Regions from separate parts of the Acetonema longum DSM 6540 genome, predicted to be linked through region 4. Evidence: riboswitches for the same ligand, from Rfam matches in the RefSeq annotation. Region 4 holds a riboswitch; each other region holds the start of a gene.
What was found. A riboswitch is a leader RNA that binds a small molecule or an ion and turns the genes downstream of it on or off. The one in region 4 is predicted to bind S-adenosylmethionine.

Region 1 (7,256 bases), on a different contig from region 4:
GTTCAAAGTCAAGCCTTTATTGTCCAGGGCTTTGCACTGTTATTGTTGTTTATAGATCAAAGTTAATGCATCATTTACCTTTAATGTTTGAGATATCCGACAGGTCTACCGGAGGAAAATGTTAACGCCCGGTCGGGCCACAAGTGCAGGCCGAAGATCGCTGCTGTATCATCCGGCAGACCGTCCTGAATGAAATGGCAGGCGTTGCTCCTTCGCTGGCTGAAACAGCAGCTTGCCAGAAATCCAGGGATGGTTAGCCCGGCTGTAAAAAGTAAGATTATACAGTGGGGGCTGCCTCCGCTATAGAGACAGCCCCCACTGTAAGCGATTAGCTAATGTTTACCGTGCCTTCCTGCAGGATCTTCCATAAAGCTCCATTGCGGTTAATAACGCTCTTCAATTCAGCGTATGGAATCTTATATCCGCGCAGCCCTTCCGGCTGCACTGAATAAACTATTATGGAATCACTAAGCAGAACAAAGGAACCAGTTTCTTTATTCCATGTTTCGGAAAAATCTTCATAGGTCCATTGAATTGATGGGGATGTATTCGTAATTCGCAGTTTGCTGTCATTAGTTAAGCAGATTTTTTTAATTGTCCTTTCAAAATCAACTGGTTTGAAAAGATCTTCAAGTTTATATAGTTTTCCGGTCGTTAGATCGATATGTACGGTTTTATCAATATTACTTGGTTGGGAGCCTTCGGAGGATGAAGTTACGCCTTGAAAGTGAATACCTAGTAGTTTTGGGCTATAAAAGGTTACTTCAAAATCACCTTTTAAAGAAGTGTTCGGTGGTATTATGGATATCTTCAGAGTATTATTAATTGTATCCTGCAGAGCAGTATCTTTCATTCCGTCTATTTGAGGAATAGAGGCTTCACTGTTATTTTCGGAATATGTAGCTTTAAAAAGTTTAACCTGTCCCTGCTGTTCGGACTGCGCTTCTTGAGTTTCAGGTTCCTGTGCGGGTACGGCGCTGCTTGCATATACATTTACCGCACTAAGACTTGCTGCTAAAAAAGCAGCTAAAACTAATTTTCTCAGTCTGACCATAAGGTATACCTCCAGCTTTTGTTTAGTAGAAAGCTTTGGTAAACTTTCACAAAGTCATTATACATCCTGTTTATGACAAAAATACGACAAGCTAAACAGAGAATCAGGAACATCAAGGACAGTTCTCCTGATGCGTTGAAGTTAAGGGTATGACAGGCTGGAACAATTATTTTCACTGTTTCAACCATGATCTTCCGAAAAGGTACAATGCGCCTCGATAGCGCCTTTTGCCTTTGTCAGATGACATTGTTCAATCAAAATCGATATAAAGGTTTGGGAAGTGTTCAATTGGAGAAGCGGGATACTCATGGAATGCAGCATTTTTAAAATGTTTGCTGTGATTTTTGGCACATCGTCCACTTGTCCGCCGGAGATATTGATTGTCGCGCAACGACTGATGGTTGTTATGTGATATTCCAATTTAGGGAGTAAAGACAGAATAGCGCCAGTCATTGCAGATGGTATAGAAAATACTATTTGGTTCTTTTGCAAGTTAATTCGCTGTAAAGCGATCTGATGATCAGCCACCGTTTGGAAAACAGCTTGAATTTCCTGATTGCTGAACGGATGATTGGCCAGAATTGCTATCTGGGTGATTTCGGATTGACAGGATAGGACAGGGGGAGTTCCGTCCATAATGATAATGGCTTCAGTCTCCATCGAAAACTCCTTTTCATCTAATAATTGCTGCAGGGTAGCTGGAGGCCTTAATCGGCATACCGCGCTCCTCTGTTTTTTGCCATAAAAAAGACCCCCTGGAGAAAGGGGGTCAGCGCATCCCTTCCTCTCATCTTCCAGGATATAATCCTGCTGGAATTAGCACCACTGCATTGCTGCCGGTTGCCGGGCGTCATCGGGCCAGTCCCTCGACCACTCTCGATAAGAGAATTTCGAATATGCAATTTAAAATTATCTTACTATACCGGATATTCTGGAGTCAAGCAAATTTCTCCTTATGGCCGTATTACACAAAAGTTCGGCAGTTTGGCAGGAGTCCTCTTTATTTGTAAAGCTTCCAATGAAGCATATTAGCAATACGCCCGTTACTTTGTAGATTACATACCTATTTTCTCCTGATGATTCATTGAATAGCCGCCTTTTTCCACCTGAATCATATCCCATTCATTCGTTTTTATTTCAATCGGATCGAGTTTTTTAACCACGCCATAGGCTTCTTTTAATGAAAGCCGGTCACCTTTGCCGGAAATAACCCATAGAGTTTTATATCCCTTCGGTTTGACGCGAAGCTCATCTTCTCCTTTGCCGTCGGTGAAATACACTAGTAAATTGAGCTTCTTGGTGTTGGCAAATTCAAAAACCGGGGTAAACCGGGTGCTGCCCCGTATTTTGCTTCTGGATTTTATATCCTTGACGGATTTAAGTGTATATACACGTCTGATTTCGCTGTCGCATTCTATCATCAAAATTTCGTGATTGTAGTTTTTTACAATGCTGAGGACTTCTTTTACTGCCTGGTTAAATTCCTCGTCACTAATGCTGCCGCTGATGTCAAGCGCAACGGCGATTTTGGCTTTATAGCTCTTCAGTTCACCGCGCAAATCCAAGCGGTCAGGCTGCCGGCGATTTCTTCGGGTAACCGTTTTCTTGGGATTGCTGGTCACCGATCCCATTAACCTCTGAAGATACAAATTCCAGGACAAGTCAGCCTTGCTGCTTTTTAAAGAAGATATCAGGCTTTCCAAATAGGCTGGAATACTGCCTTTTTGTGAAGCATCAATCACTTTTTCGGTAAATCCCCGGAGGGTTTGTTCATCCACCGGGTCGGACCTTTGCCAAATATCATGGGTTTTTTCAGGATCATAGGCGGTTTCGGCCGGTTGATTTTTGCCGGGGTCTTCAGTTGCCTCTCCCGCTTCCTCCAGCAGGTCCAGAGCGGTTTGGACCTTTGCCGCATAGTATTCAAAGGTCTCGAACGGCAGCAGCTTTAATCCGTAATTTAAATTGACCCATTCTAAAGTAGTAGCATAGGGCGGCAGGTAATCCAAGTAGGTATTGATGGTGATATCCATGGCGATATTCATCGCTAAGGCGCTGCAACTGCCCCGCAGTTCTTTGGCCCGGATTAAATGCAGGGATACGACATGGAGGATTTCATGCTTAATGGTTGTTTCCATTTGTTTGAGAGTAAGAGTCAGAAAAATGACAGGATTAAAATAGATCACATATTTCGCAGCTTTAAAATTTACCCCGGTGGGGCTGCTGATATCAAAACGGATTTCCTTGGACATTTGAAACAGAAAATACCCGTAGAAGTTGTCCTTATCTTCCATCAGACCCAGATTTACTTTGTCGACAAGGCGGAAAAACTCGGCTGCAAAATCTGCCGGAATGTGAACCTGAGAAGGCCCCTGAGACTTGTTCTGCCTGGCTGCCCTCAAAAAATCCTGAACCAGTTCATAGGATCTTATATAAAGTTTTTGCGCTTGTGTATCAAACGTTTCCATCCCTATCACCTGATTGAACGATACGCCGCAAAATAGGCTTCGACAAAAGCTTCATTTTCCAGGGCGTATTCGTATACGCCGCTATAACTGTTTTTGATATCTTTCATGATTCCGACCATTAAATCGACCGGATATAGTTTTAAAAACTCAATGAGTCGCTCCGACGTACTATGATCATAATCCCCGGCTTTTATATTCGTCTCTAACCGGCTTAGCATATTCTTGGCCGCCAGGTAGAGCCGGGTATGACTTTCCGTTTTAATTTTTTCACTCACCGATTTAGCCAGAGAACTTCCCGCAAACACATCTTCATACGAAATAAGCGGCCGATAATCGGATTCCAGAAAGTGAACCAGTTCTTCAGCGATGAGTTTTCCCACATTGCCCCTGACGACATTGAAAAATACCGGCCGGGGTACGCTATCCTTTTTCTGCTGATAGACCTTATAAAGGTGAGAAATCCTTTCGTAGCTTCTTGGCGTTGCTTTGATATCATTTTCATTGGTTTTATGCAGGTATTCCGGAAAAGTGGAGATAAACTCGATCACCTTGGGCTCAAGGCCGGCATTCATGGCCCAGTCTACCCACTGCATCGGATCAGGTTCCATGGGCAGCCAGACAAAACGGTTTTCCTGAGCGGCGTCCATGTCGACCACCTGATAATCAAATTCCTCGCCGTATTTGCCGGAGGGGTTCATGGCGGCAATGATTTTTACGGTTTCAGGCAGTTTATAGCCGTTGATTTCCCGGTTTAATATCAAATTCATCAGTTCCTGCTGCACGGCGTGTTCACAGCGATTAATCTCATCGATCAATAAAAGAACAGTTTTGCCGGCGGCTGTTGCCTCATCAATTTCTCTCAGCTTATGATGTACGGCATATACGGTGGTCTTCTTTTCCGGCCTGTCTCCCGGCCGATTTACGCCGGTATAGGATTCTATCGTGGGCAGACCGCCGATTTCCCCTTCTTTCAGAAGATTGCCGTCAATCACAATGAAACTCCAATGGTTCTCCTGGGCGATTTGCTTGGCTAAGGCTGTTTTTCCCACGCCGGTTTCTCCGACGATCAAAGGCACTTCTCCGGTAGCCAGTACTAAATCAACACTTTTTAATGTATCAATAAAATTCATGGTATCTCCTGCCGTTTTATATTTTATATCTTTAGTTTTTCATCTACAGCGATTTTCCTGGCCTTCTTGCTGCCGTGCTGATCAATAAACCGGATCTTGTCCAGAGGGAAGAACTCGCTGCTTGTATCGATGACACTGCAATTTAGAAAGTCTCTTACATATTTTTCTTCAACGGCTTCATTGGATAATGCCGCCTTTAACACTTGCTCCAGTTCCCCTTGAGATATACCCGCTTCTTTTGTCACATACTTAATGACTAAACTATTGATCTGCAGAAACTCCAGTATTTTATTTTTACCTAAATCATTGATCAGGCGAATGGCCCGCTCGTCCTTTCTGACAGCAATACGCTGGGCCTGATCGGTAGGGGAAGGGATATAGCGCAATGCCTCATAACTGATTGTTACGGCCTCTTCCTGGGCCCTGGCGCAGGGCTTCTTTATAAATTTGACGGCGTCGAAATTTTTTCTGACAGCCAATACCTGCAATTCCTCACTGGGATGATCGACATATTGAATCGCCCAGCCGGCCTGACTGACGGCTAGTTGAATCAGGGAGTCCGGCGGGTTTTTAATATAGGCCAGGTTGTTCCAGCCGTCCTGGATGGCTTTGACCATCATCCCTCCGGTCGGATTCGCGATAAATTGAATGGCCCGGGGATTGTTGGCTATGGCTAATTCCTGCATCTGGCGGGTCGGATGGTCGATATACTGTACCGCCAGTCCGTTTTTTTGAACGGCCAGCAGCTTCATCTCTTCGGTGGGATGATCCATGGACGCTAACGCATAAGGATTATTTTTTATGATTTCCATGAGCTTTGCTTGTTCCATATGGTCCTCCTTCGCAGGCCGCTGATATTTCCATCTTAATCGAAATAGCGCCTTGTTACAATACCGACGAGACGTTAGAAATAAAATTTACCGACAAAAAACAGGCATACTACCGAAAGCCGGTAAAGTATGCCTGTTTTCGTTATGAAAGGGTATGACGGCGAAAGATTACTTGTCCGACACTTTGAAGACCGCGGACAGGGTCTTGAGTTCAGTGGCCATGGCGCTGCTTTCTTCCGTACTGGCGGTAACTGTCTGCATGGCTGCTGAGGTCTGTTCGGTGGAGGCTGCCACTTCCTCAGCCTGAGCGGCGGTGGTCTCAATCACGCCGGCAAGACGGCTGATCAGATCTACTACCTTATCAGAACTGGCCACCTCTTCATTGGTCACCTGCAGCACATTATCGATGTCGCCTACTGTCACATTGACTGCCGTCACAATTTCATCCAGGGCTGATCCGGCTTTATTGACTACCTCTACACCCCGGATGATTTCAGAGTTGCTTTGATGCATGGCCTCGACCGCTTCTTGCGTGCTTTCGGCCACTTTCTTAACCAGTGCGGCTACTTCACCGGCTCCCTGATTGGACTGTTCGGCCAGCTTGCGGACTTCTTCCGCCACCACGGCGAATCCCCGTCCCGCTTCGCCGGCGCGGGCGGCTTCAATGGCCGCGTTTAAAGCCAACAGGTTGGTTTGATTGGCGATGCCGGTAATTGTATCGGTAATGGAAGCAATTTGGCTGGAGTACTGATTCAAGGCAGAAATAATGGCTGCGGTATCCTCGGTTTTTTCGCTGATGGATCCCATACAAGTCACGGTTTCCCGCACCGTTTCCTGGCCGACGGTGGCTGCCCGAAGGGTTTTGCGGGATTCGGATACGGCCGATTCGGCTTTGGTCTTGGCGATTTGGATCAAAGAGGACAAGTGCACCAGCGCCTGGGATGCTTCCACTACGGCGGCGTTGCCTTGAGTGGCATTCTCGGTGACATGGGCCATGCTCCTGGCTACTTCATCGGTGGTGGCATTGACCTCTTCGGCGGTGGCGGTCAATTCCTCGGCGGCGGCTGCTACTCCGTCGGCCTGAGCCTGAACCTTGACCACGACGTTGCGGAACTTGTCCGACATTTGTTGGAAGGCAAGGGCCAACTGGCCGATTTCATCCCGAGAGCGAATTTGGCTGTCCCGGGATCGAAGATCTCCTGCCGCCAACAGCAGCGCTTCGTCCCGCAGTCTGATGATCGGTTGAGCAAACCGGCGGCTGATAAATATCACCGACAGGGCCGCTCCAATCATAAACACGATTGACAGTATCAGCATCGTGTCGGCTAAAGCATCTGTCGCCTTGGTAGCTTCTTTCTCCGGTGCCGATACAATCATAACCCAGCGCTGGCCGCCGGCCAGCTCAATGGGCATATATACCGCTTGCCGGGTGACATTGTCCAGAAAGGCATACTGGCCGGAAGCCGGCTGTCCGGTTTTGACCACGGCGGCAAACTGGTTTATCATCCGTTCGTCCAGCTCGGCGTCTCCCAAATTTAATTCAGGATTGATTTTCTTCTGATTAAGATTGAGTTTGCCGGCAAGCTCAGGCCTTTTAGGATGGGCTAACAGCACTCCTTCATGATCCGCAACGAGACCGTAGCCGGTGTCAAGAAAGCGCAGGTTGGAGAGTAAGGAACTTAAACGGTCTAAACTGACTGTGGTGACGAGAACCCCGGTCAGTTGTCCGCCGTCCGTTACCGGCGCCGCCAAGAGGACCGATACTTTGCCGGTAGCT
Region 2 (7,256 bases), on a different contig from region 4:
CAGATCCACGATGATTTCGGCCAATCCCACCATGGGAGCCAGTTCAATAGAGCCATTGAGTTTGATAATTTCCACCTGGATACCCTGGCTGTGGAAGAACCCTTGGGCAATCCGGGGATATTTTGTCGCCACTCGCATGTGAGCGTAATCGCTGAGTTTTTCCCGCTGCAAGGACTGGGGAACTGCCACCATCATGCGGCAAAAGCCGAATTTCAGGTCCATCAGCTCATAGACATCTTTACTGTCTTCCAGCAGTACATCCTTGCCGATGATGCCGATGTCAGCCGCGCCGTATTCCACATAAGTCGGCAGATCCGCCGGCTTGGTGATGATGAAGTGCATCTTGCCTGTCTCATTGGTGATGACCAGCTTGCGGGAATTCTCCCTGAGATCCTCCGGTGCATACCCCAGCTCCATCAGCATTTTCGCCGCCGGTCCGAATAATTTGCCTTTGGGTAGAGCCACCGTTATGTAATTCATATCACTGGCTGTCATTTTACTCTCCTATTATTTCTTTAATTAGTTAAAGTATTAATATGCTAATATAATAGCATTGTTCTTATAAACCGTCAATCTGATTTTTGCTTAAAATGGTACCGATGGAATTCAAAAACCAAATGTAGGAATTTTAAATTGCATGTCGAATAATTCATAAGGAACAATGAGTCTAAGGGGGTTCATACTGATGCCCGCATTGAATGTCCTTTTCCTTAATCCTTTAGCCGAACGTCATACCCAGACCATTACCAACATGATCCCTGATACCAGCGTGATAAGCTGCGATTTGGCGCACGCGCCGGAATACATAGAAAACACGGATATTCTGGTAGCTTGGGGATTTGCGGATATTCGCCGGTTATACCTTGCTGCGCCCAAACTGAAATGGGTGCACGCTCTAAGCGCAGGAGTGGAAAATCTGGTATTCCCGGAAATCCAGCAAAGCAATACCATTCTGACGAATTCCCGCGGCATACATGGCATACCCGTTTCCGAGCATGTTTTTGCTTTCATGCTGGCCTTTACCCGCGGCTTCAATCTTTTCATCCGCCAGCAGCAGCAGCATATTTGGAAACGGGTAGAGCCTCAGGAGATCCACGAAAAGACCATCGGGATCGTAGGCCTGGGTAGCATCGGCCGGGAAATCGCCAAAAGGGCCAAAGGCCTGGGCATGCACGTGTTAGCCACCAAACGCACCGCAACCACCGAGATCTTTGTGGACAAAATGTATCCGGCCGAACGGATGAATGAAATGCTGTCCCAATGCGATTTCGTTGTCGTGACCCTGCCATTAACCGAAGATACCAAAGGGTTATTCCGGCTGGAACAGTTTAGCGCTATGAAACGGACGGCCTACTTTATCAACATTGCCCGCGGCGCGGTGGTATGCCAGCCCGACCTGGCGGACGCCCTGGAACAGGGTCTGATTCAGGGGGCAGGGCTGGATGTGTTCGAGCATGAACCACTGCCGGCCGAAAGCCCTCTCTGGGACATGTCCAACGTCATTATCACGCCCCATGTGGCCGCTCTGTCTCCCCATTATCTGGACCGGGCCGTCAAACTTTTTGCCGATAATTTACTGCGCTACGTTAATGACCGGGAGATGTTCAATGTAATTGACAAGGTTAAGGGTTATTAAAAGGGGCCGTTGGAAAAGAATACTGCCACTAGCTATCGCTCTGGTAATTAAGATAATACCCTCAAGTATACTGGAGGCATGCCGGGAAGAAGCAAGAAACAATCCTCCGGCTGGCAAACCAAAAATTTGGCTAGCAGCCTATGTAATTATAGTGATGTGGCTTATGGCGCTGTACGCCTTGTACACAATAAACCATTAAATAAACAGGCCGTCGAAAACTCCCCATCCAAGGAGAATCTTTCGACGGCCTGACTTTTTCTGCGGCTCCCCTAGCCAAAATAGCGCAGGGCGGCATACCCTTTTGTCTCTTGCTGTTCCTGGGCCTGACTCTGAGTCGCGGACGCCATGGCCAATTCTACGGTGCGGCCGGCCCGGCGAAGTTTTCCAGCCTCGCTGATAGCTTGATCCATTTTATTCTCGGCCCAAGCGATATAAAAATCCTTTGCCGCGGTTGGCATTGCCATTCCCTGCCGCTCCCGGGCCAGCATGACCCTCTCAATGCCCAGGGCAAAGCCGGTAGCCGGAAGGTTGACCCCAAAGTCAGAGGCCATGTTATCATAGCGTCCGCCGCCGCATAATGGGAACCCAAGCCCCGGCGTATAGCCTTCAAATACCATACCGGTGTAGTAGTCAAAATCCCGGATGATGCCTAAGTCAAAATTCACATTTTCATTTAATTCATAATGCTTTAACTGCTGATAAATATAGTCCAAGTTCTCCAGGGCCCCGCGGGCTGTTTGATTCTTCACCATTTTGTAGCCCTGGTCCAGGATCTCTTCTTTCCCGCTCATCAACGGTATTTTGCGCAATATTTCCCCTGCGGCCTGGCTCAGCCCGCTGCGGGCGATAAGCGTGTCAAGACCCACCAGATCCCGCTTCAACATGGCCTTTTTGACCAGCAGGCGTTCTTTGGCGGTCAGATCGAATTCAGCCATCACACCGTTGATAAAGTCCACCTGTCCCAACCCGATTTGAAAGTTTTGCAAGCCGGCCTGCTGTAGGCCAGTAACCGCCAGGGCAATTACTTCGGCGTCAGCCGCCGGTTGCCGGGCCCCCATCAATTCCACCCCTGCCTGGTAAAATTCGCACTGCCGGCCGGTTTGAGCCTGTTCCTGGCGAAATACATTGGCCAGATAAAACAGGCGCAAGGGCATTGGGCTCTCCTGCAGACGAGCGGCGGCGACCCTGGCGATGGGAGTAGTCATATCCGACCGCAGCGCCAGGATCTGATTATTGCGGTCAAAAAATTTAAAAGCATTTTCGCTTAACTCGCCGCCGGCCCCGGTGGTTAATGTTTCGTAATACTCCATGGTGGGAGTGACCACTTCCTCATAACCCCAGACAGTAAACAATCGAGCCAGCTGGCCCTCCAAAAGCCGTTTGCCATGAGCCTGCTGCGGCAAAAAATCCCTGGTCCCGTATGGAATTTGCGGTACATAATCCTTCCGGTTTGTCAATTCTACTCCTCCCCACATTTCTGTTGCAAAATTATCTGTAGCCCCGGACCGTTCAAAAAGGCCCAGATGCCAGGCCCGCCCACAGGAGGCTGAAGTGACGCAGCTGGTCCTTTTCAACGGTCCTCCCCTAATCGCTCCAGTACTATCTTATATCCGTCCGCTCCATAGTACAAACACCGCTTCACCCGGCTGATCGTAGCAGTGCTGGCGCCTGTCCTCGCCACAATTTCATCATAGGTATGACGCGCTTCCAGCATCCGGGCTACTTCCAGGCGCTGTGAAAGTGCCTTGAGCTCCCCGATGGTGGAGATATCCTCAAAGAACTGATAGCATTCTTCCTCGCTTTTTAATAACAGCACCGCGCGCATAAGCTGATCCGTTAACTCGTCTTTGAGTTTTGGATTGATCGCCACTGACTGCTCCCCCTTTTCATTCTGTCTTAATTTTTAGTTCGCCACTTACCTTTCCTTTCCTGCTTTACTCCTTTTATTCTTTACCGGATAAAATCAAAAAAATAAGGAATCGATCAATTCGGAATATAACTTTATTTGCCGTCCTATTGACAGACTTTCGCCAACATGCTACTATATATTTCATCAACTATAACTATATATGTTTAAGATTTCATCAAGAGTTGGCTGAGGGACTGGCCCGATGACGCCGCGGCAACCATCGCATTTTGCGAAACGGTGCCAATTCCATCAGGATTTTTCCTGACAGATGAAAGAGATGGCGTGATCACCCCTCTTCGTCTGCTATACGAAGAGGGGTTCTTAAATTTTTTCGGAAGGAGTCAATTAAAATGCCAAAAGACCTCATGATCGCCATGAGCGACCTTGAAAAGACCTATAGCAGCGCCAGAGGCAATGTACATGCGATACAAGGCGTCAGCCTGAGTGTAACCCGGGGCGAAATCTTCGGAATCATTGGCAAAAGCGGCGCCGGCAAAAGCACCCTGATCCGCTGCATCAATATGCTGGAAAGACCCACCCAGGGGTCAGTTCTGGTGGACGGTCAGGAAATGACTGTCCTGCCGGAAGAGGAGCTGCGGCAAGTCCGCAAAAAAATCGGTATGATCTTTCAGCACTTCAACCTGCTGACCTCCCGCACTGTTTACGATAACGTGGCCTTTCCCCTGGAACTGGCCGGCTGGAACAAATCCCAGATCCGTGAGGCAGTGATGCCGCTCTTAGAGCTGGTAGGGCTGGCCGATAAAAAAGATCAGTATCCGGCGCAGCTAAGCGGCGGCCAGAAGCAACGGGTGGGCATCGCCCGGGCGTGCCAACAAACCGAAAGTGCTGCTGTGCGACGAAGCCACCTCAGCCCTGGATCCGCAAACCACCAAATCAATTTTGGAACTGCTGAGGGATATCAATCGCAAGCTGGGATTGACCATTGTCCTGATTACCCATGAGATGCAGGTCATCAAAAAAATCTGCGATCGGGTGGCAGTCATCGACAACGGCAAGATCATCGAACAAGGGCCGGTTCTGGATTTGTTCGCCAAACCCCAGGCACCCATCACCCGGGAGTTCATCCGGACCATTGTCAATTACGACCTGCCTGACTTCTTTCAGAATACCGCTTTCTCCGCCAAGCCGCTGCCAGACGGCAATCTGGTCATCCGTATCTCATTCATCGGCCAGGCGGCCCAGGAGCCGGTCATTGCCAGCGTCATCCGCCGCTTTAATGTGGATGCCAGCATCCTGTTCGGCAATATTGACCATATTCAACACACTACTTTCGGCACTCTTTTGCTGGAAATATCTGGGGAGCAAACTTCCCTGGATAATGCCCTCCAGTATCTGAAAGCCCGTGATTTAGGAATTGAGGTGATTGGCTATGTCGCAAGAACTAATCGTGCTATTGGCTGAGTCTCTTTGGGAAACCTGCTATATGGTGGGTGTATCCGCACTGGCGTCCGCTATCCTTGGCCTGCCCCTGGGCGTGATTCTGGTGGCTACCGACAAGGGCCATATTCTGGAGAACCTTTATATCAACCGCATCTTAGGCGCGATTGCCAACGCTGCCCGTTCCACACCGTTTATCATCCTGATGGTAGCCATCATCCCCCTGACCCGCCTGATCGTGGGCACATCCATCGGCACTGAAGCCGCCATTGTACCGCTAAGTATAGCCGCTATTCCCTTTGTCGGCCGGATCGTCGAATCATCCCTGCGGGAAGTGGACCATGGCGTGGTGGAAGCCGCCCAGGCTATGGGAGCCTCGCCTCGGCAGATTATCTTTAAAGTATTGATTCCGGAAGCACTGCCCTCCATTATTCTCGGGCTGACCATCACCGTCATCAGCCTGATCGGCTACTCGGCCATGGCCGGGGCCATCGGCGGCGGCGGCCTGGGAGACCTGGCCATCCGCTATGGATATCAGCGTTTTCGCGCCGATATCATGCTGATCACCGTAATAATTCTCATCGCCCAGGTACAGATTGTTCAGTCCTGCGGGGATTACCTGGCACGACGCTTAGATAAACGATAAATGTTAAGGAGGTTTACCCATGAAAAAGCTTGCTCTCATTCTTACCCTTCTCTTCTCCCTGTCCCTTCTGGCTGCCGGCTGCGGCGGCACTAAACAGGAAACACAGACAGATAAACCCCTAAAAGTAGGCGTTACCGCCGGTCCTCACGCCGAAATCATGGAAATGGTAAAGAAGGTCGCCGAAAAAGACGGTCTCAAGATCCAGATCGTCGAGTTCAACGACTATGTTCAGCCCAATGTGGCTCTGCATCAGGGAGATATTGACGTAAACAGCTATCAGCATCAGCCGTATTTGGATAATATGATCAAAGACCGTCAGTATGATATCACCAGCGTGGCTAAAACCGTTATCTTCCCGATGGGACTGTATTCGCAAAAAGTCAAAAGCATCGTCGAGGTCAAAAGCGGCGCTGTAGTGGCCATTCCCAACGATCCCACCAACGGCGGCAGAGCTCTGCTGCTTTTGGAATCACAGGGCCTGATTAAATTGAAATCGGGCGCCGGCATTCTGGTCAGCGTGGCCGATATTGCCGAAAATCCGAAAAATATCAAAATCCGTGAGCTGGATGCGGCTCAAATCCCCCGCTCTCTGGCGGATATGGACCTGGCAGCCGTTAATACCAACTACGCCATGACTGCCGGCTTAGTACCGACCAAAGACGCCCTGGCTCTGGAAGACGGCAATTCTCCTTACGCCAACATCGTTGCCGTTCAGTCCAAGAACAAAGACAATCCTGCCGTACAAAAACTGCTCAAAGCTTATCAAACTGACGAAGTGAAAAAATTTATCCAGGAACATTTCAAAGGTTCCGTATTGGTTGCCTGGTAAGCGAACCGGATTGATATAAAACAGAATAAAGAGGCCGCAAAGGGTTTTTCCACTCTGTGCGGCCTCCGGTTTTGATTGCGCCAGCGTTTTTTTGTTAAACAACAAATCATGTATTTATGTATGTAAACATATATAAATACATAAATTGATAAATCAGAATATACTTTACACATTCATTAGAAAGTCAGCCAATTTGAGCAGGATTTCCCCTGGTGGCGTCGTAATTGTTCAACAGCAGAAACGGTTTCAGTAATGAACCCAGCGTTTCAGCGGGAAAATTGGCTGCCAGCATAGCAAACAGCATCCGCTTTCCCCCCAAATGATACTATACGGAGGTGAGAAAATGGCGTTGAAAATTATCGAAAAACGTTGTAAAGGTTGCGGCATATGTGTTACATTTTGTCCTAAACAGGTACTGGGACTGAGTGAGCTTGAAAAAGTAATCGTCCTTGATGAAAGCAAATGCATTAGCTGTAAGCAATGTGAAATGCGGTGTCCCGATTATGCGATTTTTGTAGAGAAGAAGTAGAGAAGACTTAAGGAGTGGATATAGAGTGGCAAAAGTTCTTCTTATGCAAGGGAACCAAGCCTGTGCCGAGGGCGCTATCGCAGCAGGTGTCAAGTTTTTTGCCGGATACCCCATCACCCCGTCCACGGAAATTGCGGAGTCTCTGGCCAAACGCCTGCCGCAGGTTGGCGGGAAATTCATCCAAATGGAAGATGAAATCGCCAGTATGGCGGCAATCATCGGCGCTTCCCTGACAGGGAAAAAAGTTTTAACCGCAACCAGCGGCCCCGGGTTTTCGTTAAAGCAGGAATTGATCGGCTATGCGGCCAT
Region 3 (7,256 bases), on a different contig from region 4:
GCCTGGCACGCTTCCCGGATAATGACCAGCATATCATATTCCAACTTTTCCTTATCACTTAGCACTGCTATCCCGCTCCATACCTTAGTCTCCGGTCAGCCGGCCGGTCATTCTGTCCTTATATATTTCATCGCCGGCCAGCATCACTCCTTCTGCCGCCACTGTGAAAAGCTAAATATGGAAATTTATACGCCCGGTCCAGCTGCCGCCGTATAATGGCGTCATCCCCTTTGGCCCAGCAACCATGGTTCTTTTTCATCGAACCGGTACACATACGCCCGGCCCCGGACCCGGGCACCCGTTCCCTGGAATTCAATAAAAACAATATCGACATCTCTGAAACCCCAATTTTTCAAGAGACGCAGCATTAGCTCCCGCCCTTCCGCTTCACCGGAGCAGACGAAAAATGTTTCTACATCCAGCGCGTCCATCACTTGCTCCAACGGCTCCATATTCACACTATCCCTCCCTCTGTCTCCCAAGAAATCCAACGGAATCTCTGTAAATATTCTGCACAATTTAGCGGCAAACATGCCGCAGTCGAGTCGTTCACAACCTCTGATGGACAAGAAAAAAATCTGCCTTGCAAAACTTTTTTTCTGTCGGGACAAGAAAAAAATCTGCTTTGCTGAACTTTTTTCTGTCGGGACAAGAAAAAAGCAGTAAGACCTCCGCCAGAGATCTTACTGTCTGAAAAAATCTGTATAATAAGCTATTGGGAGACCGGTTTAAGACGGCTGTTCAAACAAGGTCGTAGACAGGTACCGTTCACCGGTATCCGGCAGGAGCGCTACAATGGTCTTGCCTTTATTCTCCGGCCGTTTGGCCAGCTGAGTGGCGGCAAAAGCGGCGGCGCCGCTGGAGATTCCAACTAGCAGACCTTCGGTTTTCGCCAGTTCACGGACTGTGACAAAAGCATCTTCATTCTTGACTTGGAAGATTTCATCAATAATCTTGGTATTCAGCACATCTGGCACAAAGCCTGCCCCAATCCCTTGGATTTTATGAGGACCGGGATTGCCGCCGGACAGAACCGGTGAATCAGCTGGTTCTACGGCAATGAGCTTAAAGCCGGGTTTTCTGGCTTTAAGCACTTCGCCCACCCCGGTAATCGTGCCGCCGGTGCCAACCCCGCCTACGAAGAAATCCACCTGCCCATCAGTATCGCGCCAGACTTCTTCCGCCGTTGTTTCCCGGTGAATACTCGGGTTGGCAGGATTTTTAAACTGCTGAGGGATAAAGGAGTCCGGCGTCGCGGCTGCCAGTTCCTCCGCTTTGCGGATAGCGCCTTTCATGCCTTCTGCTCCCGGCGTCAGTACCAGTTCCGCTCCCAGAGCTTTTAGGAGATTGCGCCGCTCCACGCTCATGGTTTCGGGCATGGTCAAAATGAGACGGTATCCTTTGGCCGCCGCTACAAAGGCCAGAGCAATACCGGTATTGCCGCTGGTAGGCTCAATGATTACACTTTTCGGGTTGATCAGGCCTTTCTTTTCGGCGTCGGCAATCATAGCATAACCAATACGATCCTTGACGCTGCCCAGGGGATTAAAGTACTCCAGCTTGACGAGCAGCTTGGCGCCAAGTCCCTGGGAACGGTTGTAATTTGCCACTTCCAGCAAGGGTGTGTTGCCGATTAATTCGGTTAAATTTTTTGCTACTTTACTCATAGGTAGTGCCTCCTCATCTATTTTTCCATATAGTATGGCCATGAAATTAGGATTTCGGTCATTTTTTTGCGGCTGACCCGCCCGCCGGCAGCAGTCTGAAAAATAAAAAGCTAAGAAAATATCCGAACGGACATTTACTTAGCCTTCAGTATCTCTGATCAGCTGCCGTGATTTATTTCTTTAAGATTAGCACAAGATAAGCTTCATGTCAAGATGACAAACGAATTCTTATATTCCTTCGCCATATATCCCTTCTAAGTTCGGAAAGCGCTGTTTCTCGGTGCGTTCCACCTGCACGATGCGGCCGTCTTTAATGACAAGGACTACCTGGCCGAATTTCATCCCCTTCAGGGCGGCGGCGACTTGCCCGCTAAGACTAACCTTAGCCTCACTGTGTTTTGGCGATCCTTTGTCCGGTTTTTCCGGGGCGGCGGTGAAGCGCACTTTTTGGATCACATCCATTTGGATCAAACGCCCATCCTGCACAATCAGAGTGATAGAACCATGCTCAATTTTCCTGATACTATCTTCAATTTGAGCCAAAACAGCCCGCTCCAGAGAATTCACCGTAAGATCTTTTGGCAGCATCAAAATTCCTCCATCTTTCATTGTAGGGCCTGTTCCAGGTCGGCGATAATATCCCAGGCATCTTCGATGCCTACTGACAGACGCAGAAGCCGGTCAGAGATGCCCAATCTTTCTCTCACATCAGGCGGCACATCGGCATGAGTCTGAACTGCCGGGAAAGTAATCAGGCTTTCCACACCGCCCAGACTTTCGGCAAATTGAATCATCTTTACCTTCTTTAAAACCTGGGGCACCAGCTTCGGATCGTCTACCGCAAAGGACAGCATACCGCCGGAACCTGTGGCCTGGCTGTCGTGGACGCTTTTGCCGGGATGGCCGACAAGGCCAGGGAAATAGACGGTCTTTACATGAGGGTGTTTTTCCAGCCACTGAGCAACCGTCAGGGCGTTCTGGTTGTGTTTCTCCATGCGTAGGGCCAGGGTCTTCATTCCCCGGATTAAAAGCCAGCTGTCAAAGGGCCCCAGCACATTGCCGGTAGAATTTTGCACAAATTTCACCTTCTCGGCCAGTGTGGAATCTTTAGCCACAACCAGGCCGCACAGCACATCATTGTGGCCGGACAAGTATTTAGTGCCGCTGTGAACCACCAGATCCGCTCCCAACTCCAGGGGGCGCTGAAAATAAGGCGTCAGAAAGGTGTTATCGACTACCGTATGCAGACCGTGGGCAGCCGCAATCTTGACGATAGCCCGGATATCCACAATTTTCATCAGAGGATTGGTAGGAGTTTCTACGATAATTGCTTTAGTATTAGGTTTAATGGCGGCAGTTATTTCTTCCGGACGGCTGCCGTCCACGAAGGTGGTAGTCAGGCCAAACGGCTGAAAATTCTTTTCCAGGACCCGATAGGTGCCGCCATAACAGTCCTCGACTACCACCAGATGATCCCCGGCCCGATACAGCATCAAGATCGCTGTAACCGCAGCCATGCCTGAAGCAAAGGCATAACCGCCGCTGCCACCTTCCAGAGCGGCAATGGCCTGTTCCAGAACCTGCCGGGTGGGATTGTGGGTCCGGGAATAGTCAAAACCGGTACTTTGCCCCAGCGCCGGATGACGGAATGTGGCCGTCTGATAAATCGGCGTGCTGATAGCGCCGGTCCGGGCGTCAGTATTCACGCCCACTTGCACAACTTTGGAACTGATTTTCATAAATAAAGGCCTCCTTCTTTCCTCTTCCAGAGCTGAGGCGATGCCGGGAGACAAGAAAAAAATCTGTTCCGCAGAGTTTTTTTCTGTCGCAATAAAAAAAACTCCTTTCAAGGAAAGGAGTTTACATGCAACGCTTTCCTCTCATCTGCCAGGAATTTCTTCCTGCTGGAATTAGCACCTCCGCAGTTTCCTGCCGGTTGCCGGGCGTCATCGGGCCAGTCCCTCGACCACTCTGGATAAGAGTTGATATTGAATTGGTTGATAATGATCATAGCATGAGTCTATAGCAATGTCAAGAATAGCTTTTCATCCTAATCAGATTTCAAATAGGATAGACTCCAGTCCCAGAGCCGTCACGGCCAGCACCACCCAGCAAATCAAGCCCAACAGCAGAGATTTTCCGCCACTTTTCAATAGTTTGACCAGGTTGGTATTCAGTCCGATAGCCGCCATGGCCATGATAATGACGAATTTGCCCGTTTGACCCATCAGACTGTTTATATCCCAGGGAATGGCGAAAAAGGTGTTAATAACCGATGCGCCCAGAAACCCGAGGATAAACCAGGGAAAAATGGCAGCAATCCGGCAGCCGCCGTTATTTTTCCCGGCCGGTTCATAGCCGGCTGAACTGCGGGAAGTATACAAGGCCAGAACCAGAGTAATAGGCACAATCATCAGACTCCTGGTGAGTTTCACAATCACTGCCAAGTCGCCGGCCTGATTGCTGTAGGAATAGCCGGCAGCAACCACAGATGATGTGTCATTAACAGCAGTGCCTGTCCAAAGGCCGAAGGCCTGGTCGCTCATGCCGAGAGCATGCCCCATCAGGGGAAATGCAAAGGCTGCGATCACGTTGAACAAGAAAATAGTAGAAATGGCATGAGCTACTTCTTCATCTGTGGACCGTATGACCGGCGCGGTGGCCGCTATGGCCGAACCGCCGCAGATGGCGGTACCGACACCGATCAAGGTCCGAGTATTGCTGTCAATGTTCAACAGCCGTCCGGCAATATAGGCCGTAACGAAAACGGCTGTCAGGGTAAAGATCATCAACGCCAGCGTCTGACTGCCAACGGCTAAAACGTTAAACAAGTTCATTTCAAAACCTAGCAGGATGATGGCATATTGCAGCAGTTGTTTTGAGGTGTACTTTACTCCCGCTTCAAAGCGGGCGGGCCGTTGCCAGGATGCCAAAATCATGCCGAATAAAATGCCTAATACCGGGCCGCCAATAATGGGGAGCATTTTACCAATCAGCCAAGCGGGAATAGCAATGAATGCCACCAACAGGACACCTGGTGACTTGCTGCGAATGGATTCCAAATTCAATTTCATGTGCCTCCTCATCTTTATCCACTGAAATTTTCTGTATAGTGTGGCTGCGATCAATCCCTATAGAGTGAATATCTCTATTATAAATGCTCAAAACGTATCAAACAACTCCTGACTCGCCTTGTACTAATCTCCCTTCAATGAAAACCGGTATTTTCCCGTAATGATAGTTAAGTTATTGACATTCCTCCATAAATATTATATATTAATTATGAAATATGGTTCATAATTTGAAGATGAATTTTTTAGCCCACTCATGAAATATATTTCAAAAAGCAGAAAGGTGTGATTTACATGAAAATTGCCATTCCTGTAGCCGAGGGAAAACTGAGTGAGCATTTTGGGCATTGTGTAACATTCGCTGTTGTCACTGTGGATAACGGCAAGATTTCGAAACAAGAAATCCTAACCCCGCCGCCTCATGCTCCCGGTGTCATTCCCAACTGGATAGCTGATCTGGACTGCACCGACGTTTTAGCCGGCGGCATGGGAGAAGGGGCCCGGAGTATGTTGCGGCAACACGGCGTTACAGTCATTTGCGGCGCCCCGCAAGAGACGCCGGAAACTCTGGTAGATCTTTACTTACGCGGCAAGCTTGTAGATGCCGGCAATGGCTGCGGCCATTCTCATCATCATGGCGACAGTCACGGCTGCGGTACGCACTGAGGATTCGCCGCGGCGGAACTCAACAAAAGAAAAGCAAGGCGCATCAAACATCTGTCTGATGCGCCTTAAACATTCTATATTCCAATTATTTGCCTTTTTCACAAGGAAACGGCCAGGCCAGAATACCGCCTTCCATAACCTTGACATCTTTAAAGCCTGCCCCTTCTAAAATCCCTTCCGCTTCATAACCCCGCAGACTGATCTTGCAGAAAGCAATAATTTCATCCTCTTTGTTTAGTTCCTCCAGGTGGCTGCGCAGTTCCCCCAAAGGTATATATTTGACGTTAGGGCAGTCAGCCAGACAGATTTGCTTGCATTCCTCCGGCGTGCGCACGTCGAGAAAGATCGTCTTATCCGGACTGTTTTGCATTTTTTTCTTAGCTGTCAGGGAGGAAATGCCTTTTAGTTTGCCAGCCACTTTATTCATTACCGCATTGGCTGCCACCGCCACATTGTCAATGGGCGAACTATAGGGCGGAGCATAGGACAGATCAATATCAAACAAATCGTGAACGGTTCCGCCTAACGTCAGTACCGCTGCCGCCACATCCACCCGCTTGGCAATTTCCCCTTCTCCTACAGCCTGTAAGCCAAGGACTTTACCGGTTTTAGTCTCAACAATCAGTTTGACGGTAATCAATTTGGCGCCGGGCATATAGTGGGGCTTATCATGACCGGCAACCATGGCGGTCACATATTCATATCCCAGTTCTTTGGCTTCCCGTTCGCTGAGTCCGGTCTTGCCCACCGTCAGATCATGAATTTGGGCGACTACCGTATTGAGCACTCCTTTGAATTTCATATGGGAACCGCAGAGATTTTCGCCAATGACCCGGCCGTGTTTATTCGCGGTGGACCCCATCGGCGCGAACACCTTTTTCCCGGAAATGATGTTGACATTTTCGACACAGTCGCCGCCGGCGTAAATATCCGGGTCGCTGGTGCGCATTTCTTCATCTACGGCAATCGCTCCGGTGATGCCGATGGTCAGACCGGCCGCTTTGGCCAGCTCTGTGTTAGGCCGCGCTCCCACGGCCATTATCACCAAATCAGCGGGAATGCTGCGCTGATCCGTCTCCACGGCAGTGACCCCGGTCTCGCCGCTAAATCCCTGAACTCTTTCCCCGGTCAACAGCGTGATGCCCGTTTCCGCCGCATACTTGGCGACGATCCCCGCTATTTCGGGATCCAAGAAGGCCGGGAAAACCTGCTCCTTCATTTCCACTACCGTTACCGGTAGTTCCCATAAGGTTAATGCCTCGGCCATTTCCATGCCGATCAGGCCGGCGCCGATGATGACGGCATTGGCAAACCGTCCCCTCTCCAGTCCCTGACGGATGGCTTTTGCATCGTTGGGATGCCATAACGTATAGATATTCTCCAGTTCGATTCCCGGCAAAGCCGGTTTAACAGGGGAAGCGCCTGTGGCGATAACCAGTTTATCATAAGGCAGGATTTCCGTTTCGCCGCTGGTCAGAGTTTTCACGGTTACGGTTTTAGCTCGCCGGTCAATGGCAACAGCTTCGGTTTGAGTCCGCACCGTAATATCCTTCACATTTTTGAAGTAGTCTGCATTGCGCATATTGCCCGCCGGCGTCTTCATCAGGGCTCCAATATCCGGTACATCGCCTCCTACATAATAAGGCATGCCACAGGCGCCGAAAGAGACGATCTCGCCTCTTTCCAATACGGTAATGCTTGCCTGAGGGTCACACCGCCGCGCCTTGGCGGCGGATTTCAAACCGGCTGCCACGCCGCCGATTACCAGAATTTTTTGCATCATGGTCCCTCCCGTCAACCTTCTTTTATCCCCCCTCCAGGGGGATGGGCATTCTTTAACTATACCTTATTC
Region 4 (7,256 bases):
CGGCGAAGCGTAACCTGCCAGTACAAGGATTGGCGCTGCCATAATCAGGGCTGTCATGATGCCATTGAACAGATAATGGGTCACCCGGCGCAATAGTATTTTCATGCCGTTTCTCCTCCCCTGCGTAATCTTTCCCGGTTTCGGCTGTCCGATATTCCTGGGATATGTTGTCTATCCGTATTATGTTATCCGTATTTCTGCATTATGACCTATATTTTTTAGATTTTCTTTAGAATAGCTCTATGACCAAAAATTAAGTACCGGAACAGGCGCTTGCATAGCGTGCGCCTGTTCCTATTGCTAATCGGGCAATTACTTGCCAAATCTGTTGCCCCATGAGGTTTTGCCGTGTTCATACATTCTGTTGTCCAGGATGCCGGTATACTTACAATCAAAACCCCGGCGGTTAATCATCTTTTTTACCTGTTCCGGCAATTTGGCTTTCATCTGTTTAGCCTGATTCCGGGAAATATTGTCATGTTTTACCGCTTGATCGATACGTTTTTCCATCTGATCAACCAAAAAGTTTTTCAGGGTACGTTCCGACACACCTTGTTTTTTGGCAATAGCCGCCAAAGATTTACCGGATTTGATTTGAGCCTGGAAGGTTCTTTCGTTCATCTTCAGCAGCTTAAGCAGATTATCTTGAATGCTGCGGTTGTCGCGCTGCCGGAAAGAATCGCCTCTATCCTCCAGGCCCGGACGCTGATAATGCCAGTGAGCGGGTGCTTTGCCTTTTTCCGGCGTCTGATACTGCGGGACTGCGGCCACAGCCACTCCATTTACGCCAATCATTGTTGCCATACTGATTGCCAGAAACCATTTTTTATTTCCATTCATAGTTTTCAACCATCCTTCTATTAGTTGTTTCATTTTTTCTGGTATCGGTACCGGGTATGGTTGTATTATGCGGCAGCGATTTTAGAATTTCTTTTGAAAACCGGCTAAATGGCACAGAAGATTTTACCATTAGCGTGAATTGCCGCCGGGAAAAGAAACCTTGAATTTCGTCCCTTTCCCTACTTCACTTTCGACCCCCATCTTGCCGCCATGCTTGTCCACGATCCATTTGGCGATGGCCAGGCCCAGCCCGGTGCCGCTTTCCCGGGACCGGGCTTTATCTTCGCGAAAGAAGCGGTCAAAAATACGCGGCAGGTTCTCAGGGGCTATGCCCTGGCCGGTATCCTGAACATAAATGACCGCCTGCTTATCCGCTGTAAAACAAGAAATAAGAATTTGTCCCCCCGCCGGGGTATATTTAAAAGCATTATCCAGCAGAATGACGACCAGTTGATGCAAACGTTCTTTGTCAGCGATCAGTTCCACCTTTTGTGTGATTTGGACGCTAAGCTCGATTTGATTCATTTCGGCCAGAGGCTTAAATTGCTCGGCGACCGTCCCGATAAGTTCACTGATATCCAGCGGAGCCAGTTGCAGTTCGGCTTCGTTGGCATCAGATCTGGCCAGGGTAAGGAGATGGGCGATCAGTTTCGCCATGCGCATGGTTTCCTTAATGATATTATTGATGCGATGACTCTCTTCTTCGATAGTCCGTTCAGGATGCCGCAGCATTAATTCCGCATTGCTGTTGATGCCGGTAATCGGCGAACGCAGTTCATGGGACGCGTCCGCCACAAACTGCTGCTGTTTTTTCCAGGCCGCTTCAATGGGGACCATCGCCCGCTTAGCGAGATAATACCCGGCCCAAATAATGCCGACAAGGCCTAAGACCAAAGAACCCAGCATAATCCACAACAGGTCATGCAGCAGCCTGACCTCGGTATCCACAATGCTGACGGCTATGATTTCCTGCACCTGGACCACATTGGCCATATTTAAAACTTTGTCTTCATAGGGATAAGGCACACTCATGACCCGATAGGTATGATTCTCATATTCCTTGGTCCGCAGATCTCCCAATTCTATATCCGCTACGATCGCCGTCAGGTCGCCGCTTTCCTCGGTCCTAAACGGGGATAAACTGACAGCCTGCCCGTCAGAACTGCGCAAGATCAAAAAAATGCGGGGATCAAAGAAAGGCCGGACTCTAGCCGAGGCAATCCGCCCTCTTACCAACCGGAAGGAATTCACCCTGGCCCGCAGGGCATCGTCTACCTGGTCAAACAGCCGGTAGGCCAGATAGCCGTAAAAAGCCGAGGCAAAAATAACAAACACCGATAAAAATACCAGGGAGTTCAGGACAGTCAGCCGGCGAAAGGTGCTTTGAAACATGCTATTTCTCCTTTAGCATAAAGCCGGCGCCCCGTACAGTCTGGATCAGAGAGTCTAAACCATGGGGGGCCAGCTTCTTTCTTAAATAATGAATATATAAATCGACGATACTGATGGTCGTGTCGGAATCAAACCCCCAGATCCGGTCAAACATCTGCTCTCTGGTTAAAATCTGCTCCCGGTTGAGGATCAAAAATTCCAGGACATCATATTCTTTGGTGGTCAAGCCCAAAGGATGATCCGCCGCGCAGCCGTCCCGTGTTTTACTGTTCAGCGAGATGCCGCCGTAACTTAATTCGCCTTCCATATCCAGACTGCCGCTGCGCCGCAGCAAAGCCTTAATCCTGGCCAGCAGTTCCCGGATGGCAAAAGGCTTTACCAAGTAGTCATCGGCCCCTGACTCCAGACCCATCACCCGATCGTCCACACTGTCCCGGGCCGTCAGGAGCAAGATGGGCACAGAGCCGCCGGCGCTCCGCAGCTTTTTTACAATCTCCAGTCCGCTGATTTCGGGCAGCATGATATCTAATATCAATAAGTCATGGACGGCCTGCTCGGCCATATACATCCCTTCATCGCCGGCAGCCGCTTCTTCGACAATATAGTCTTCTTCCGTCAGCAAAGCGACAATAGCCTCTCGCAAAACGTGATCATCTTCCACCACCAGAATGCGCATCTTACAATCTCCTTTTTCTACAGGCCCTGCCTTTGGATTCATCATATCCTTAGTATGGCGATAAACAAGAAAAAAGTCTGCTTTTTGCAGAGCTTTTTTCTGTCTAAATAAAAAAGGCCAACAGGCAAATTCGCCGGTTGGCCAAAAAATTTGATATTACAGGCTATTGCTTAGAATGCGGAAACAATAGCTCCTTTATATTTTTCCTCAATAAACTTTTTGACTTCCGGTGAAGTCAGGGCTTTCGACAATTTTACGATTTCCGGCCTGGTTTCGTCGCCTTTGCGGACGGCCAGCACATTGGCATAGGGAGAATCTTTGGATTCCAGGACCAGAGCGTCTTTCGCCGGAACCAGATTCGCTTCCAAGGCGTAATTGGTGTTGATCACCGCGATGGCTGCATCGTCAAGGGACCGGGGCAGCATGGCGGCTTCCAGTTCCCGGATCTTTAACTCTTTGGGGTTATTAGTGATATCTTTGACGGTACCGCTGATGCCTACGCCATCTTTCAGGGTGATGAGCCCGGCCTTGGCCAGAATCGCCAGAGCGCGGCCGCCATTGGTCGGATCGTTGGGAATGGCGACAACGGCGCCCTGAGTCAGCTCTTTAATATCTTTTATTTTTTTAGAATAAATCCCCATCGGCTCAATATGGACTTTAGCCGTATAGGTTAAGGCCAGGTTGCGCTCGGCACTAAACTTCTCTAAGTAAGGCACGTGTTGAAAAAAATTGGCATCTAATTCCTTTTCAGCCAAGGCAACATTGGGACGGACATAATCGCTGAATTCCACGATTTCCAATTGAATCCCTTCTTTTTCCAAAGAAGGTTTGATAAACTGCAAAATTTCAGCATGAGGAACCGCGGTAGCGCCGACTTTTACGACCGGCTTCTTGTCCGGCTGATTGGCGGTGTCTTTACCGCCGCAACCGGCAGCCACCAGGCTCACGGCCAGAATGACTAACAAAGCAAGGATTGATTTTTTCATTTTTTCCACTCTCCTGTTTATAGATTTTAAACTGCCCCTTAATAGGTCTATTTTGTATTTTTATGAGTTTATCCCGCCTGCAGTTGTTTGATCAGCCAAACTGCAGATCTGCCATGAATCCTCTCCCTGTAAAAAATTAAGACCCCTTTCCGAGGAAAGGGGTCCATAACGCAGACTAAACCTTTCTCTCATCTTCCAGGATATTCTCCTGCTGGAATTAGCACCACCGCATTGCTGCCGGTTGCCGGGCGTCATCGGGCCAGTCCCTCGACCACTCTAGATAAGAGCATGTATTGAATTGATTATGATCATACCATTAATTATTTAAGGTGTCAATGGCAACTTTTTTCGCTGAACTCAGTCACCGTCATACACCTTAAAAGAGCTCGATGCCGGCGGCTTTGTTGGCCGACTCAATTGCTTTGTAACCCAGATCGATTGCCTGGCCGCAGGTATGAAGCGCCTGATCGGGATTATGGAAGCCCATGCCGTTTTCAGCAGCGACAAAATCCCAATACCATTGAGCTTTACGGACCAATTCGCGGGCTTGGGCCAATTCGGCCTGGTCCACATTGGGGACCGCAGCCGCTTTTTTAATCGCTTCGTGGGCTTTTGACACTACTAAGCCGGCGCTGTGCTGGAGCTGCCAGGTATGATTCTGTATCGTCTTAACGCGCTCCTCCAGCCAGGCGGCGCCCTGGGTATGGCATGTTCCGCAGGAAGCGTCGAGGTGTTTGAGCGGACTGGTCATCCAGTGGGAAGTATACTTCTGCCCGTCTTGCCGCATATAAGGCATATGGCAGTCGGCGCAGGAAACCCCCGCCTGACCGTGAACACCGGTTGCCCAGGTTTCAAACTCAGGATGCTGCACCTTCAGCATCGCGGCCTTGGAGTCGGGATGCTGCCAGTCCTGGGCAAACCCGCCCGGTTTGGTTGCGTACATCTCATACATCTGCTCCGGTTTCAGGCCCTTATCCCAGGGGAAGACAACCCGGGAAGTTCCGGGCTCAAAATGGTATTCGACATGACATTGGGCGCAGACGTAAGTCCGCATTTCCTCACGTGTCGCCTTGGTCACATCAATGCCGCGGCGCTGCTGGGCCTCGATAAACGCCGGCTGGATCACCCGGAGATCCATCGTGGCGGGATCATGACAGTTGGCGCAGCTGATATAGCCATGCTCCGGCGTTTGCGCCAGGAGCTCCCGCAACGGCACCTTGCCGTAACTCCAGCCCTTCTCCTGGAAGAGCTTTTCAATATAAGGCGTTTTGCAGGATATACACGCGCCGGGGGATTTATCGTTAACCCGTTTAGTTTCCTTCAAGTCTTCCAGCGTGAAAACATGGCCCCGGTCTTCCGTATAGTCAATGCTGAACGGCATTCCTTTAAAATTGGCCAGAATCTCCGGCTGCCGTTCGGAGTTCTGCGTCTTCAGGCTGCCGCCAAAGCCGCCGGGAGAGGGCGCCATTTCGCTATTTTTCTGGAAGCTTGCATATTGCAGGGGGTAATACTGCCCCCATACCGCCGGATCATATTCCCCCGCCGCAACTTTGCCCAGCTTGACGGTGGATGCAGGCCGGCTCACCCCGGTCCGCAGGATAACAAACCCAAAGAAAAGCAGCAGCCCGCATAACAAAGCAATTAAAGCTTTTTGCATTTTGTTCAAGCTATTCAACATGAATCCCTCCCTTGCCTTTGTTCATGCCGTGAACCAGGCCGCGATGACACTTGCCGCAGTCCTGTCCGCCAGCCGCCATTTTGGTATTTTCCACGGTAGACTGGTGGCAGCGCAGGCAATTGTCCGCAATATACTCTTTTCCCTGGGCCGATACGGTAATGGCCGCCGGATAATCCCTTACCGTCTCATGATACACATCCTTCATCCCGGTCCTGATCTTGGCGAACATTTTTGTGGTCATGCTGCTGTGCGGCAGATGGCATTCGCTGCAGGCAATCTGTTTGTGGTTCGATGCCTGCCAGGTAGTATATGCATGCTCCATGGAATGGCAGCTTCCACAGAATGCGGGAGATTCCGCATACGTATACCCTGCGGCTGAGACAGCCATGCCTAAAACCGCAATGCCGAATCCGACGGCCATCAATTTAAGCGCATGGCGGTTTAAATATTGACCCGTGTCCAAAGTATCCCTCCTCTCCGCAAAATTCGGGCATCACTAAAGTCCCGGCAAAAGGACCGGACCCCATTCAACTATTAAAGCATCCGGCCTCTGGCGGAACTATGTCCGGCTCGATTTTTCCGGCGCCGATAAAGCTTGCGCCGCCTTGGCCGCCGATACTTTTCCGGCTCGGCTCAGCCCTGCCCATAAAGTGCCGGCGACAACGATGAAGGTTCCTAACCAAACCAAACCAATTAACGGCTTGTAGCTGATCTCGACATCTATTTTGTCCGGTTTTACCGTCTCCAGGTTTTTAACGCCTATTTTCACTTTTCCCTGGGAAGTGTTCACGCCCAGCAGGCTTACCTCATAAGATCCAAGCGCCTTTACCGGTAAGGCTTGAAACTGGCCATCGGCGTAAAACAGCTCCGGTTTTACCTCTTCTCTTTTCCCGTTCCCGGATACCTCCAGCAAAGCGTATGCCCGCACATTTTGCATATTATTCCCGTTCATGCCGGATTGCAGGAACTTTACCGTAAGGCCGGCCCCGTCCTGCTCATCGCCGCGGTCGAGAATCAGTTCGGTGACGGAGTCATGCTCGTCTCGCGCTGCCGGCGCAAAGTAAAGATCGCCTAAAGTTTCGCGGAATATCCCCGGCTCCCGCACAGCCGGACGCCCCTCCCGGTCGAATTTGGTATAGGCCTTCACCACTTCCCGTCCATCAAGCTGGAAAGGCTGATAAAATCCCTTCCCGTCCTCAGCCGGCTCGATACCCGGATAGGTTACCTGGCGTCCAAAAACAGCCTGGGTTTCTCCCGGTTCAAAACTGACGATCACCGACCGGCTTGCCGCTGATGAGGCCAGGATGCCGATCAAAGCAACCGCCACACCCGCATGAGTGAGCCCGGCCGCCAGATTGACCTTTCTCAATCCTGCCAGATTGATAAACAGCGCGGTTACCGACAGGCCCGCGACGGCAAGCATAACCGGGTGGCGGAAGCCGGCCAGTATTCCCGGCAACAGGCTCAAATGCCCCAGCAAGACCAGCCACCAGTATTTTTTTATGAGGTTTTCCTTAGTTTCACCCCAGCTTACCATGGGAGCCATGGTCAAAAACAACATCAGGAACATCGCCAGCGGCAGCGATGTGCTGTTATAGAAATCGGCGCTTACACTTTGCGGCTGATTGATCAGCATGGTAATCAGGGGTGTTGACATACCGATTAAGACCAGTACGGCAATGGC

Region 1: linked by a shared signal. The riboswitch ahead of ALO_RS10300 (ACT domain-containing protein) and the one ahead of ALO_RS15770 (MetQ/NlpA family ABC transporter substrate-binding protein) in region 4 are both predicted to bind S-adenosylmethionine.
Region 2: linked by a shared signal. The riboswitch ahead of ALO_RS02390 (methionine ABC transporter ATP-binding protein) and the one ahead of ALO_RS15770 (MetQ/NlpA family ABC transporter substrate-binding protein) in region 4 are both predicted to bind S-adenosylmethionine.
Region 3: linked by a shared signal. The riboswitch ahead of ALO_RS06965 (trans-sulfuration enzyme family protein) and the one ahead of ALO_RS15770 (MetQ/NlpA family ABC transporter substrate-binding protein) in region 4 are both predicted to bind S-adenosylmethionine.

What each region holds. Positions count from the first base shown of each region.
Region 1 is NZ_AFGF01000085.1:35,113-42,368, reverse strand. Features, by position in the region: gene ALO_RS10305 (hypothetical protein) at 329-1,054, opposite strand; gene ALO_RS10300 (ACT domain-containing protein) at 1,235-1,714, opposite strand; SAM riboswitch class I at 1,839-1,940, opposite strand; gene ALO_RS10295 (vWA domain-containing protein) at 2,110-3,519, opposite strand; gene ALO_RS10290 (ATP-binding protein) at 3,525-4,649, opposite strand; gene ALO_RS10285 (hypothetical protein) at 4,673-5,479, opposite strand; gene ALO_RS10280 (methyl-accepting chemotaxis protein) at 5,648-7,256, opposite strand, start outside.
Region 2 is NZ_AFGF01000017.1:72,234-79,489, reverse strand. Features, by position in the region: gene hisG (ATP phosphoribosyltransferase) at 1-495, opposite strand, end outside; gene ALO_RS02405 (D-2-hydroxyacid dehydrogenase) at 686-1,636, shown strand; gene hisZ (ATP phosphoribosyltransferase regulatory subunit) at 1,906-3,111, opposite strand; gene ALO_RS02395 (YerC/YecD family TrpR-related protein) at 3,207-3,506, opposite strand; SAM riboswitch class I at 3,715-3,820, shown strand; partial or broken gene ALO_RS02390 (methionine ABC transporter ATP-binding protein) at 3,911-4,967, shown strand; gene ALO_RS02385 (methionine ABC transporter permease) at 4,936-5,589, shown strand; gene ALO_RS02380 (MetQ/NlpA family ABC transporter substrate-binding protein) at 5,609-6,418, shown strand; gene ALO_RS02375 (4Fe-4S binding protein) at 6,762-6,947, shown strand; gene ALO_RS02370 (2-oxoacid:acceptor oxidoreductase subunit alpha) at 6,973-7,256, shown strand, end outside.
Region 3 is NZ_AFGF01000053.1:67,156-74,411, forward strand. Features, by position in the region: gene ALO_RS06945 (FCD domain-containing protein) at 1-65, opposite strand, end outside; gene ALO_RS06950 (hypothetical protein) at 222-452, opposite strand; gene cysK (cysteine synthase A) at 729-1,667, opposite strand; gene ALO_RS22045 (YezD family protein) at 1,896-2,255, opposite strand; gene ALO_RS06965 (trans-sulfuration enzyme family protein) at 2,273-3,406, opposite strand; SAM riboswitch class I at 3,545-3,649, opposite strand; gene ALO_RS06970 (YeiH family protein) at 3,722-4,741, opposite strand; gene ALO_RS06975 (NifB/NifX family molybdenum-iron cluster-binding protein) at 5,033-5,404, shown strand; gene ALO_RS06980 (FAD-dependent oxidoreductase) at 5,490-7,187, opposite strand.
Region 4 is NZ_AFGF01000173.1:12,551-19,806, forward strand. Features, by position in the region: gene ALO_RS15750 (hypothetical protein) at 1-105, opposite strand, end outside; gene ALO_RS15755 (hypothetical protein) at 313-840, opposite strand; gene ALO_RS15760 (sensor histidine kinase) at 970-2,232, opposite strand; gene ALO_RS15765 (response regulator transcription factor) at 2,234-2,908, opposite strand; gene ALO_RS15770 (MetQ/NlpA family ABC transporter substrate-binding protein) at 3,079-3,894, opposite strand; SAM riboswitch class I at 4,080-4,181, opposite strand; gene ALO_RS15775 (ammonia-forming cytochrome c nitrite reductase subunit c552) at 4,271-5,572, opposite strand; gene ALO_RS15780 (cytochrome c3 family protein) at 5,562-6,035, opposite strand; gene ccsA (cytochrome c biogenesis protein CcsA) at 6,132-7,256, opposite strand, start outside.